Regions from separate parts of the Photobacterium toruni genome, predicted to be linked through region 1. Evidence: predicted binding sites of a transcription regulator. Region 1 holds the regulator's gene; each other region holds the start of a gene.
What was found. Region 1 encodes PurR, which represses purine synthesis genes. Its sites were predicted from a motif close to TNANGNAAACGTTTNCNTNA; they were not measured.

Region 1 (3,190 bases):
GCACCTTGCTCAGATATCACGAACCACAGAAAAAGGTCGTTATGCTATTGTAGTGATGGATGGTGCAGGCTGGCATACTGACGATATTGCTAATCCGTTTAATAATCTCAGCATCATCAAACTTCCACCATATTCCCCAGAACTTAACCCAATAGAACAAGTTTGGAGTTGGTTACGACAACACTATCTCGCTAATCAAAATTTTTCTGATTATAACGACATTCTCGATAAGGTCTGCCTTGCATGGAATCAGTTTAATGAATCGGCTTCACGCATCACTAGAATGTGTTCAAGAGATTGGATCAACCTGACCAGTTAATTTTCCAGATTGGTATTACTATTCAATTGTAGCTAAATACTAAGCTTGATAGGAATAGCTAAATCGGTTTGTAAATGTATATGCGGAATAAATTAAAGAGGCACAGGGCCTCTTTATTCTTAAGCGTCACTTAGCCAGTTGACGAATATATTTATTATAGTTTAGCTAGCAGTTCATTGCGTCTGCTTTCTGGTATTACTGACCAATGTTGGCCATGTATAGCGCCTTCCAATGCCCATAGTAATTCCAAACTTAAAGATGCCTCTTGTATTTTTTGTAATGCTTTATAAGCGTCGAGTGCACCAATATTATGGAGTTGTTCAATCGTTTTAATACCTACTTTTTTAAGCATCCTTTCATTTGAAAGGCGTAGGTTTGGTAAATCTTTTATTCTATCAGGAGTGCAACATTCTTTTGCTTTTTTGTCAGCTTGTGCTGCCTTAAGAGAATAGTTTGCTTGTTCTTTGATTTTTTCAGGTTGTTCCCACCATTCATCAAGAATAGCATAATGTTTTGTTATGACGGGAAAACCGCGCTTTTCATATATATAGGGTTTCAAACCCGCTTGTTTAAATTCCTCTTCATTTTTTGCATTTGCTCTGAGATGGAGTTTATTATTAACGACTAGTGCGAACATTGTCTCACCAGCGAAAATACCAAAACCGCCAAACATGGATCGCGATTTAATATCCCCTAAATGATCTAATAGCTGTAATGAATTTTTTAATATTGGTTTGTCCATACTTCTACTCGGTGAATAAATGAGTGTCACCTAACATTAAAGTAGCTGTAAATTAACTTTGTATTATTAAAGTTATTTACGAGATAAAATTTCTACTTTAAATCATCCATGTATTACTTTATAAATAATATTATCAATAGTGAAGTATTATTTATATCTTGTAAGTCTTTTGCTTACTATTATATGTATTTACGGGGTTCATTATATTCGATATTTTAACAAGATGACTTTGAATATTAATAGTGACTGGTGAATCTGTGATATTGTTCATGTTTTTACGGCGATGACAATTTTGAAAGCGCTGAGAGTTGAATTGAGGTGTTAGAAAAAAAGCCAATATAAATATTGGCTTGATAAGTAGGTTGTCGTATTAGCGTAAATCTTTTACCGACTTGCGCTCTACAATTGCAGGCGCCATTTCAAAAATTTGACGTTCATGATCTTTGTTCTTCATTCGCTCCATTAAGATTTTAATGGCTGTTTTACCTAAACGACGTTTCGGCTGATGAATAGTCGTTAGTGGTGGCGCGAAGTAAGGGGCAAGATCAATATTGTCGTAACCAATAATAGAAATATCACCAGGAACGCGTAATCCTGCTTGTTCAAAGGTACTAATTAGTGCCATTGCCATGATGTCATTGAAGCAGAAAATAGCCGTTGGACGCTCTGCCATAGCAATATATTTTTCAGCTGCTTTCACCGCAGAGTCACACTCAAAGTCACCTTCAAGGATCCAGTCTTCATTAACGGTTAAGTTAGCTTCTGCCATGGCTTTATTAAAGCCCTTTAAGCGTTCACGACAAGTAGATTTATCTGTATGGCCAGACAAACACCCAATACGGCTATGACCATGCTCGATAAAGTATTTAGTCGCAATGTAGCCACCTTGTTCAGCATTATCCTGAATTTTATCGGTATGCGGGCTTTCTGGACCCCAGTCCATTATCACCATTGGCAGGTCTTTTTGACGCTCAAGCAGATCCAATAATTTCTGATCAAGATCGGAACACATTACTAATAAGCCATCAACACGCTTTTCCGCAAGCATGCGTAAGTAATCATATTGCTTAGAAAGGTTACCTTCCGTATTACATAAAATTAGCGTGTAGCCTTCACGGTAACAATACTCTTCAACACCATGCACAACTTCAGCAAAGAAAGGGTTAGTTGATTTAGTTACCAACATACCAATGGTGCGAGTGGTATTACATTTTAGACTGCGAGCAACAGCACTTGGTGCATAATTGAGATCTTCAACGGCTGCCAGTACTTTCTTCTGTGTTGCTTCTGCGACAAAGCGTGTTTTATTGATCACGTGTGAAACTGTTGTCGTTGAAACACCAGCCATACGTGCAACATCTTTAATGGTTGCCATATTTATTCTTCTAATAATGGGTGCTAGAGATGTTTCTAGCTAATCGTGAGGTACCAAATTGAGTAATTACTGAGATGAATATAATTCAATGTTTTTAGGTAAAGTTTCTCGTTAATTATTCAATTTGGCACCGATAATGTGTCTATTGCATACTTAAATAGTATTAACACCAAAAGCCGCATTTATTCGCGGCTTTTATAATTATTACATGTTTTTCAAGTGTAATCGCTTGCGTTCACATTTTACTGAGTGTTACGCGTAGTGCAACGTTTCAATTGTCTGGGAGTAAATTATTTGACAACTATCAACAAAAAATCGTAATTTTCAGCAAATTTAATGGAATTTACAACCGACATTTAAAAATATGCTGCACTTTAATACTATGATAGTAGGTAAGGATAGTTATGAACAGAAACGTCTCAATTATACACTTGATTAACTATTTAAGGCTGTCTTTGGTTAGTATCTTATGGTTGAAATGCCAGAACAGAAGCGGTAATTACACTCAGTGGGTACCATTAAGCGCAATGATTAAATTTATTTTGGTTGTTATTAATGACGGGAAGTGTCGGTTTAGGGTGTTATAGCAGACTCTAGCGACGGTAATATTTGAGAAGTTGATCCCGATCATCGTAATTTAGAGCGAAACTTGAACTCAAGTAAATACCTGTGATAATTAGTTTATTACATTGCTTATTTATTCGGAACAATATGATGACGGAAGAACATAAAAAGGGTATTTGGTTTGCTTATA
Region 2 (3,190 bases), 140 kb from region 1:
TGCAACAAAGCCACCGAGTGCGAGCACTCCGAGGCTAATATGAACACTTGGACGTGATAGGGTTAGCCAAGCTCTTTTCAAAAATGCTTTCATTATTGTATCTCTTTATATGATGCTTACAGCGTAAAGTAGGGAATCAACCACCGTGACCGGGAGGACCAAAGACAAACAATTGCAACATCCACACTGTGAAACCGTAACCACCAACGAAAATGACACTTAAAATAGGGAACAGGAAAATGATAATGAAAAGGAACATTTTCCATTCGCGGCTACGTGTTTTCTTGGCAGTAGAATCAGTAATACTGCTCATAAAACCTCCTAAAAATGAGTTAAAAGTGAAAGTTATTTTTTATAAATAGTTATATCAATTTGAATTTCAATGTGATCATAAGGTAGACCGCTGTACTTATTCAATTACTAAATGCATTATTTTGTTATTAAAATAGTATTTTTTTGAATTTAAACTGATTTATTAATATTAAAAATAAAGATATATAATTTAATTATTAATTGCGTGTAATTGTTACAATGTACGTATTAAATAAAGCGATAGTGATGTTTGTTTTTTGTTGGTGTTTATGGCGTGTTATTGGTGTTGTTGTTAACTGTTATGATGTTATTGATTGGTTGTGTTGGTTGATAATCGGAGATGTGATGATTGGAAATGTATTTAATGAAAGTCATCATAAGCTTAATTGTTAATAAAATTACTTATTAAGACGTAATACAAGCAGTATTTTTAATAAAAAGAGAGAGCTATTAGATAGCTCTCAACTAACGATTAATCAATTAATTGGTATTCTCGACGTAAGATGTCAATAATTTCATTTTTTGGATCTTGGCTTAGAATAATTGATTGTCCGGTGATCTTTTCTGCGATATTGGTATATATTTTAGATATCTGCATCAATATCTCTTGAGGAAGAGCATTGTTTGCGGCTAATGCAAAACGTTCAGGCATCCGTTCTTTATTTAATAAGATATCTGGATCTGGAAAATAATTGAGTAAGACTTGACGGAAATCTTCTTTGGAATTTTCAATAATTTGTCCGTCACGATAAGCGGCACCGTCCCAAATTCGTGATGAATCTGGTGTACCAACTTCATCCATATAGATAAGTTTTTCATTACCACTGGTATCTGTGACGTAGCCAAATTCAAATTTAGTATCAACAAAAATTTGGTCTAACTGCGCTAATTCATTACTAATAACTGTAAAACCATCAGTTAATAGTTTTTCATAGTATCCAATATCATCAATATTACGGAAATTGAAAGCCTGATAATTATTAATGAGATCGTCACGAGTTATATTAACATCGTCAGCTTCTGGTACATTAGGAATGCCTTTTAGAATGCCTTTTGTTGATGGTGTCATCAGTAGTTGGGGTAGTTTTTGATCTTTCGTCAATCCCTCTGGGAGTTGAATACCACAGAATTGACGTTCACCTTGAGTATATGATCGCCACATTGAACCTGTAATATATTGGCGACAAATAGCTTCCACCATTACTGGTTTTGCTTTCTGTACTATCCAGACAAATGGATGAGGAATATCGAGAATATGACTATCGGCTAAGCCATTATCTTTAAATAGTTTAAACCAATGATTTGAGATTGCGTTGAGTGCAGCCCCTTTACCTGGAACACCTTTCAAACCACCTTCGCCATGCCAAATACAGTCAAAGGCAGAGATACGATCACTGATAATCATAATAGCAAGAGGGGCATCAGGTTGAACGTTGTAGCCTTTTTGTTGAATAAGACGACGACTGTCTGCTTCTGTTAGCCAATAAACAGAGCGTACTTTTCCACTATGAACGGGTTTATCTGTACGAATGGGAAGGTCGTCATTGACGGCAAGAACTTGATCTGCAAGGTTCATGGTGAAATTCCTATTTCAAAATAATGACATCGAAATACAGAGTACTTAAGATGAAAATCACGTTAAGTACTCATCTTATCATCCATAATACTCGGTTCAATCTTGGACTGCCAGTAAAAAAGCAAACGATTGCTTTTTTGGTTTTAAAGCAAACTAAATATAAAATATGGTAGTGGAATACCATACTTTATATTATGAGATAGTGTGCTAGTGGGAATTAAAAACGTTGATAAAAGGCATGCAAATCACGTGGTGTGATATAAAACATATGCAATAACCATTGTTTAGTATCGTTTATATTGAACCATTCAGGTGTGAATTGAAAATGACTCCAATTAGTGACGACCTGTAATGCACCGTCATAACTTGGTGCTAGCTCAAATAAAATAACAATAGCGATAATTTGGGCAAGGCTAATAAAAGGTTTAGTAAAGGCAAAGGGTTTCAGTGCCGTACCAAATGATGATTTAAAGCGTTTATTTGATAAATCAACACTGTATATTTCATCTAAGACTAAATGAACAATCCCGCCAAGCAATACAAAACAGCCTGCAAACCAACTATTTGTTGCCGTATGGCCGAGTAATACACAAATATGCACACAACAAAGAGCTATCAGAGTAACAAAAGAAATAGAATGGCATGCACCACGGTGGACGGTACAACGATCAAATACTGCTTTGCCAAAATAACGAATTGTAATAAACAATGATACGACATACAGGATCAGTTCTAACATTGCCACATGAGTATAAATGTGGCTAATGAGAAGAAAACAACAAAACCCCGCTAACAGCGTAAATAAGGCTTTCATTGATGTTGAATGATCTGAGTCTATGTCAGGTAAAAGTCCACCGATGGTGCCAAAAAAGGTCATCCATAGTGCAATGCTAGGGCTAATATGATCTGCAGACAATAATGTGGTTGCTGTTAAGCCACTGACAATTGCTGCAATCGTGAAGTGGGTTGAGAAATTGGCCAAGAAAAATAAGTTCCAACTGGATACATATACAGGTATTTATCATTGTTAGTTATCATAGTTCAATATTTATCACTCTTTTAGTGCAATTAATGAAATTGACTGAGTGAAAAAGAATCAATTTTGATATTTGCGATAATGATGAGGGATAAATTATTTATGAATAAGTGGCACATAAAATCAGTATAGCAGCCGTATTCGATATAAAAAGAATACGGCAACTAGATAGCAAAATGTGTTTTGATTAGCCGGTGATAAGTGCTGATATAATACCGATAACACCTCCGAATACGCCTCCCCAGATCACTAACCAGCCAAGATGC
Region 3 (3,190 bases), 980 kb from region 1:
AATTGTTGTTGGTGGCACTTGTGGCGTTGTTATTGTTTGTAAGCCATCAATAATTTTCAAATGTTCATTTTCAAATTGACTATTATGGGCTCGCTCATAACCAATAATGCTTTGATAATAACGACGAATACCTTCAACATAATTCAGCGCTTCATTACCACGAGCATACCCATAGCGCGATTGAATATAATATTTCCGCTGTCCTAATAGGGGTAAGCGTTGTTTTACATCAACCCAAGTATCAGGGTTTCCTCCTTGTGCTTTTGTCAGTCGACGTGCATCCATTAAATGACCAAAACCAACATTATAAGAGGCAAGAGCAAACCATACTTTCTCGTGTTCTTCGATGCTATCTGGTACGCGAGCAATCATTTTTCGTAAATATTCACTGCCACCACGAATACTTTGTTCGGGATCTAAACGGTTAGTCACTCCTACCGACTCTGCGGTTGGTAATGTTAGCATCATCATTCCACGGACCCCTGTTGGTGATATTGCTTGTGGATCCCAGTGTGATTCTTGATAAGACAATGCAGCTAATAAACGCCAGTCAAAACCATTGGCATATTGTTTAAATAATGTTTTCCATTGTGGCAAGGTATTAGAGACTGCTCGTAAGAAAGCGCGGGTATCAACATAGTCAAATTGATCAATATGGCCTAAATATTTTTCTTCAAGTAACGTCATGGTGCCATTTTTTTTCATGGCCCCAAAAAATTCAATCAATAATGCATATAAGCTATCGTTACTACTTTGTTTTACAAACCAACTGATAGGCTCATCTTGCGTCAGTTCAAATGCAATAGCAATGTCGGGGTGAGTACGCTGCAATAGCGCAACATTGATGGAGTTAGCAATAGTATAATCAAGTTCGCCAGTCGCAACTTTGATTAACAGATCATCTACGTCTAATTCTGGAATTGATTGCCATTGTAATGCGGGATGGGTGTCACTAATAAGCTTTAATTTTTGCTCATAGTTAGATCCTTTTACAATGGCTAGATGTTTGTTATTTTGAGTTAGTTTAGCTAATTCTGTTAGGTTTCTTGGTCGTCGTTGACCTTTTTTATAGACAAGCACTTGGCTAGCGTAGTAATAGGCAGGGGCTGGATAGAAGTCTTGCAGACGATCAGGGGTCACGGCAAGTCCTGCTGCAATAATATCAATATTACCACGTTCTAATGCTGGAAATAATTCAGATAAAGTTAGCATGGAGGTTATTTCAAGCTTAACCCCAAGCTTTTTTGCAAAGGCTTGAGCTAGTTCATAATCCAAACCAGTAGGGCCTTCGGCACCAATATAATAAGACAGTTGATTATTGAGTGTTCCTACTCGTAATACACCACTATCTCGAATTTTCTCAAGGCTGGTGGGTTTGCTATCTTGCCATTGACAGCCGCTGGTCAATATAGCAAGTATTAGCAAACATATAAAACGACGTAGTAGAGTGAACAACTGAATATTTATCAACTAAGCAGACCTAATCTGAAAATTAAAGCTCTTTATATCAAACCCTGTTAATTGCGCAAAGTTGAACTGTTCAGTTAATAGCCATAATTTAGATATTCAAATAGATAAAATGATATTTACCTATTTCATGGTTAAAAAGTAACCCCAAAATAGTGAGCTAAGGTGTTTTTTAATTATTTTGATTAAGATTGTAAAAAAAATACGCAAACGGTTGCGTCAAGTGTTACGTCACAAAAAAAATTCCCTTATACTAGGCACACGTAAACAACATTGCGGTAGTTAAGCAGTAAATAGTCTTGTACTAAGTGCTATTGAGGTAAGTTTCTAGAACTTGATATTTACCTCAATATCACTTTTTTTAACCTGCTAATCGAGAGACCTTTGCACATGGAAATTTTGCGTGGTTCACCCGCTTTGTCTGAGTTTCGCGTTAATAAGTTACTTAAGCGTTGTCATGAGTTAGATCTACCTATTACTCATATCTATGCTGAGTTTGCCCATTTTGCTGATGTGGCTACAACGTTAACTGCTGATGAACAAGCTAAACTTACCAGTCTACTCACATACGGCCCAACGATTGCAGAGCACGAGCCTAATGGTTTATTGCTACTTGTTACTCCTCGTCCGGGCACTATTTCGCCTTGGTCTTCAAAGTCGACCGACATTGCTCGTAATTGTGGTTTAACCGCGATCAAACGTCTTGAGCGTGGTACGGCATATTATATTGAATCCTCATCGACACTCACTGCAGTACAATTGCATGAGTTAAAAACCCTACTTCATGATCGGATGATGGAAGTGGTGTTGGATAATGTTGATGCTGCGGCAGCATTATTTATTCAAGCGCAACCTGCTGCGGTAAAAAGTATTGATATTTTAACGGGCGGACGCCAAGCATTAGAGCAAGCTAACCTCAGTTTAGGTCTTGCTTTAGCGGAAGATGAAATTGATTACTTGGTTGAAAACTTTACTAAGCTTGAGCGTAATCCTAATGACATTGAATTAATGATGTTTGCTCAAGCGAACTCAGAACATTGTCGCCATAAGATTTTTAATGCTGATTGGACTATCGATGGTGTCGATCAGCCAAAATCATTATTTAAAATGATTAAAAATACCTATGAGCATAACCATGAGCATGTTTTGTCGGCTTACAAAGACAATGCTGCTGTAATGGAAGGCTCTCATGTGGGTCGTTTCTTCCCAGATCCACAATCACGTCAATACACTTATCATCAAGAAGATAATCATATTTTGATGAAAGTGGAAACACATAACCACCCAACAGCTATTTCACCGTGGCCAGGCGCAGCAACAGGCTCTGGTGGCGAGATTCGTGATGAAGGCGCAACCGGTATTGGTGGTAAACCTAAAGCGGGTTTAGTGGGCTTTACGGTATCTAACTTACGTGTACCTGGTTTTGAACAACCGTGGGAAACCGATTTTGGTAAACCAGATCGTATCGTTACCGCGTTAGATATTATGCTTGATGGTCCATTAGGTGGCGCGGCATTTAATAATGAATTTGGTCGTCCAAATCTATTAGGTTATTTCCGTACTTACGAAGAAAAAGTCACTTCCCACGCTGGTGAAGAAATCCGTGGTTACCATAAGCCAATCATGATTGCAGGTGGTATGGGCAATATTCGTGCTGATCACGTGCAGAAAAAAGAAATTCCTGTTGGCGCTAAGTTAATAGTCCTTGGTGGTCCAGCAATGA
Region 4 (3,190 bases), 630 kb from region 1:
TTAACCAAGGCATTCAATCCCGTGATCATGACATGGGCAGCGGTTACAGCCATTGTATTAGCATTTGTCGGAAAACTGGGTGCTATATTGCAAACTATACCTGTTCCTGTGATGGGCGGTATTATGATTTTACTTTTTGGCTCAATCGCAACGGTTGGTCTTAATACTTTAATTACCCATCAAGTTAATCTTCATAAACCAAGAAACTTAGTCATTGTCGCGGTAACACTGGTATTTGGTATCGGCGGAATGGCATTTGGCATTGGTGAATTTAGCCTTCAAGGCATCAGTCTTTGTGGCATTGTCGCTATTTTATTAAACCTAATTTTACCGCATGACTTAGGTGAAGATTCGATAAGCATGCAAGTTGAAGACACTGAACATCTATAATTAACCTAATTATTATTAATAGACGATCTACAAATACAAAAAAACCGGACATATTAGTCCGGTTTTTTATATCAGTAATAATCAATACTAAAATTATTTAGTACCAAAGATTTTATCACCAGCATCGCCAAGACCTGGAACAATATATCCCTTGTCATTTAACTTATCGTCAATAGCAGCAGTGTATAGCTCTACATCTGGATGCGCTTTTTCTAATGCAGCAATACCTTCAGGTGCAGCAACAAGTACTAATACTTTAAATTGAGTACAGCCATGTTCTTTTAATAGATCAAGCGTTGCAATCATTGAACCGCCTGTCGCTAGCATTGGATCAACAACCAAAGCAATACGCTCATCAATATTCGATGCTAATTTATTAAAGTATGGTACAGGTTCTAACGTTTCTTCGTCACGGTAGATACCGACAACACTGATACGTGCACTTGGCATATGTTCTAATACGCCATCCATCATGCCTAAACCAGCACGAAGAATTGGCACTACAGTCACTTTTTTACCCTTTAGCTGATCAATTTCAACTGGACCATTCCAGCCTTCAATCATCACTTTTTCTGTTTCGAAGTCTGAAGTCGCTTCATATGTTAATAGGCTACCAACTTCGGTTGCCAATTCACGAAAACGCTTAGTGCTAATATCACCTTCACGCATAAGACCAATCTTATGTTTAACCAGTGGGTGTTTCACCTCAACGACTTTCATCTCGACTCCTGGGAACTAAATTATAAAAAAATAAAAAAATCGCAGCATTATATACCAAGCCAATCGATTGCCGATAGTATCAAATGTTCAATTGGCTAATTTTTAGCCACCACAACAATTTGACGCAAACGTTTGCCTTACTATAATGACTGCTGCTATTATATGCTGGTTTTTTACTTTAATACGTTTGAGGGATCATCTGTGAGCAACAAAAACTCTTCTCTTAGTTACAAAGATGCTGGTGTTGATATTGATGCTGGTAATGCGTTAGTTGACCGTATTAAAGGTATCGTTAAGCGTACTCATCGCCCTGAAGTTATGGGAGGAATCGGTGGTTTTGGTGCTTTATGTTCACTACCTACAAAATATAAAGAGCCTGTTTTAGTATCAGGAACCGATGGTGTAGGCACTAAACTTCGCCTCGCCATGGATCTAAAACAACACGATACTATCGGTATTGATTTAGTTGCAATGTGTGTTAATGATTTGATCGTACAAGGTGCTGAGCCTTTGTTTTTCTTAGATTATTATGCAACAGGAAAACTTGATATTGATACAGCTGCAAGTGTTGTAGCAGGTATTGGTGAAGGTTGTATTCAATCAGGTTGCGCACTCATTGGTGGCGAAACAGCTGAAATGCCAGGCATGTACCATGGTGATGATTATGACGTTGCTGGTTTCTGTGTTGGTGTTGTTGAAAAGGCTGACATCATTGATGGTTCAAAAGTAACCGCAGGTGATGCACTTATTGCGGTTGGCTCAAGTGGTCCCCACTCAAACGGTTATTCATTAGTCCGCAAAATCCTAGAAGTTTCCCAAGCCGATCTTAATCAAGATCTTGATGGTAAAAAACTATCTGAGCACTTATTAGCCCCTACTAAAATTTATGTTAAATCAGCGCTAAAAATGATTGAGAACTGTGATATTCATGCCATTTCTCATATTACTGGCGGTGGTTTCTGGGAAAATATTCCACGAGTATTACCACAAGGCACCAAAGCAGTCGTCAATGGCAATAGCTGGCAATGGCCTGCGATTTTTAACTGGTTGCAGCAAACGGGAAATGTTGATACTCACGAAATGTACCGCACATTCAACTGCGGTGTTGGTTTAGTGATTGCACTACCCCAAGCACAAGCAGCACTTGCGATTGAAATTTTACAAACTGAAGGTGAAAATGCGTGGCTGCTCGGTGAAATTGCAACCGCTGCAGTAGGCGAAGAGCAAGTAGAGATTAATTAGGTCTATGCATAATATCGTTGTCTTAATCTCAGGAAATGGCAGTAACTTACAAGCCATTATTGATAGCTGTACTAATGGCATCATTAACAATAGCCAAGTTACTGCTGTGATCTCAAATAAAGCCGATGCTTATGGCCTTAAGCGAGCTCAACATGCCAACATAGAAGCAGTTTCTATAGTGGCAACTGATTACGCCAACCCCCAAGATTATGATCAAGCTTTAATTGAAAAAATTAATACTTATCAGCCTGATGTGATTATATTAGCCGGATTTATGCGGATTTTATCTGCCAATTTCGTCAGCCATTACCAAGGGAAAATGCTTAATATTCATCCATCCTTGTTGCCTAAGTATGCGGGATTAAACACCCACCAGCGCGCTATTGATGCTGGTGATAATGAACACGGCACCAGTGTTCATTTCGTGACGGAAGAGCTCGATGGTGGCCCTGTAATTCTACAAGCTAAAGTCCCTATTTTTGCAACAGATACCATCGATAACGTTATAGCCCGAGTTCAACAACAAGAACATAATATCTATCCATTAGTCATTCAGTGGCTCTTGAGTCAACGATTATCAATGCAAAATGGTTATGCTGTATTAGATGGTAAGAAACTACCACCACAAGGTTATGCTGCACAGTAATGCCTTAATCTCTTTATCTAAAAAAGGCGATCTCATTGAGATCGCCTTTTCATTATCTAAGTCTAAAAGCAGTTATTAGCATTAGCAAGTGCTCACATTCGCTGTAATGACATCATAAACAGTTTCACCGAAATGAAATACACGAAACTCACCACTTACCATTTTCTGCCAATTTTCATCATTCGTTAACGG

Region 2: OC457_RS05525 (phosphoribosylaminoimidazolesuccinocarboxamide synthase) is a predicted target of PurR. The motif match lies at 2,006-2,025, and genes of this name have one in related genera.
Region 3: purL (phosphoribosylformylglycinamidine synthase) is a predicted target of PurR. The motif match lies at 1,670-1,689, and genes of this name have one in related genera.
Region 4: purM (phosphoribosylformylglycinamidine cyclo-ligase) is a predicted target of PurR. The motif match lies at 1,231-1,250, and genes of this name have one in related genera.

The regions. Positions count from the first base shown of each region.
Region 1 covers NZ_AP024854.1:1,297,598-1,300,787, forward strand. The annotation lists one part of gene OC457_RS06175 (IS630 family transposase) at 1-319, shown strand, start outside; gene OC457_RS06180 (TfoX/Sxy family DNA transformation protein) at 474-1,061, opposite strand; gene purR (HTH-type transcriptional repressor PurR) at 1,432-2,436, opposite strand; gene OC457_RS06190 (hypothetical protein) at 3,151-3,190, shown strand, end outside.
Region 2 covers NZ_AP024854.1:1,158,580-1,161,769, forward strand. The annotation lists gene torC (pentaheme c-type cytochrome TorC) at 1-93, opposite strand, end outside; gene torE (trimethylamine N-oxide reductase system protein TorE) at 137-313, opposite strand; gene OC457_RS05525 (phosphoribosylaminoimidazolesuccinocarboxamide synthase) at 785-1,888, opposite strand; gene OC457_RS05530 (metal-dependent hydrolase) at 2,106-2,870, opposite strand; gene OC457_RS05535 (DUF445 domain-containing protein) at 3,112-3,190, opposite strand, start outside.
Region 3 covers NZ_AP024854.1:2,272,772-2,275,961, reverse strand. The annotation lists gene mltF (membrane-bound lytic murein transglycosylase MltF) at 1-1,467, opposite strand, end outside; gene purL (phosphoribosylformylglycinamidine synthase) at 1,858-3,190, shown strand, end outside.
Region 4 covers NZ_AP024854.1:663,384-666,573, reverse strand. The annotation lists gene OC457_RS03325 (uracil-xanthine permease family protein) at 1-390, shown strand, start outside; gene upp (uracil phosphoribosyltransferase) at 484-1,110, opposite strand; gene purM (phosphoribosylformylglycinamidine cyclo-ligase) at 1,312-2,352, shown strand; gene purN (phosphoribosylglycinamide formyltransferase) at 2,357-2,998, shown strand; gene OC457_RS03305 (class II glutamine amidotransferase) at 3,080-3,190, opposite strand, start outside.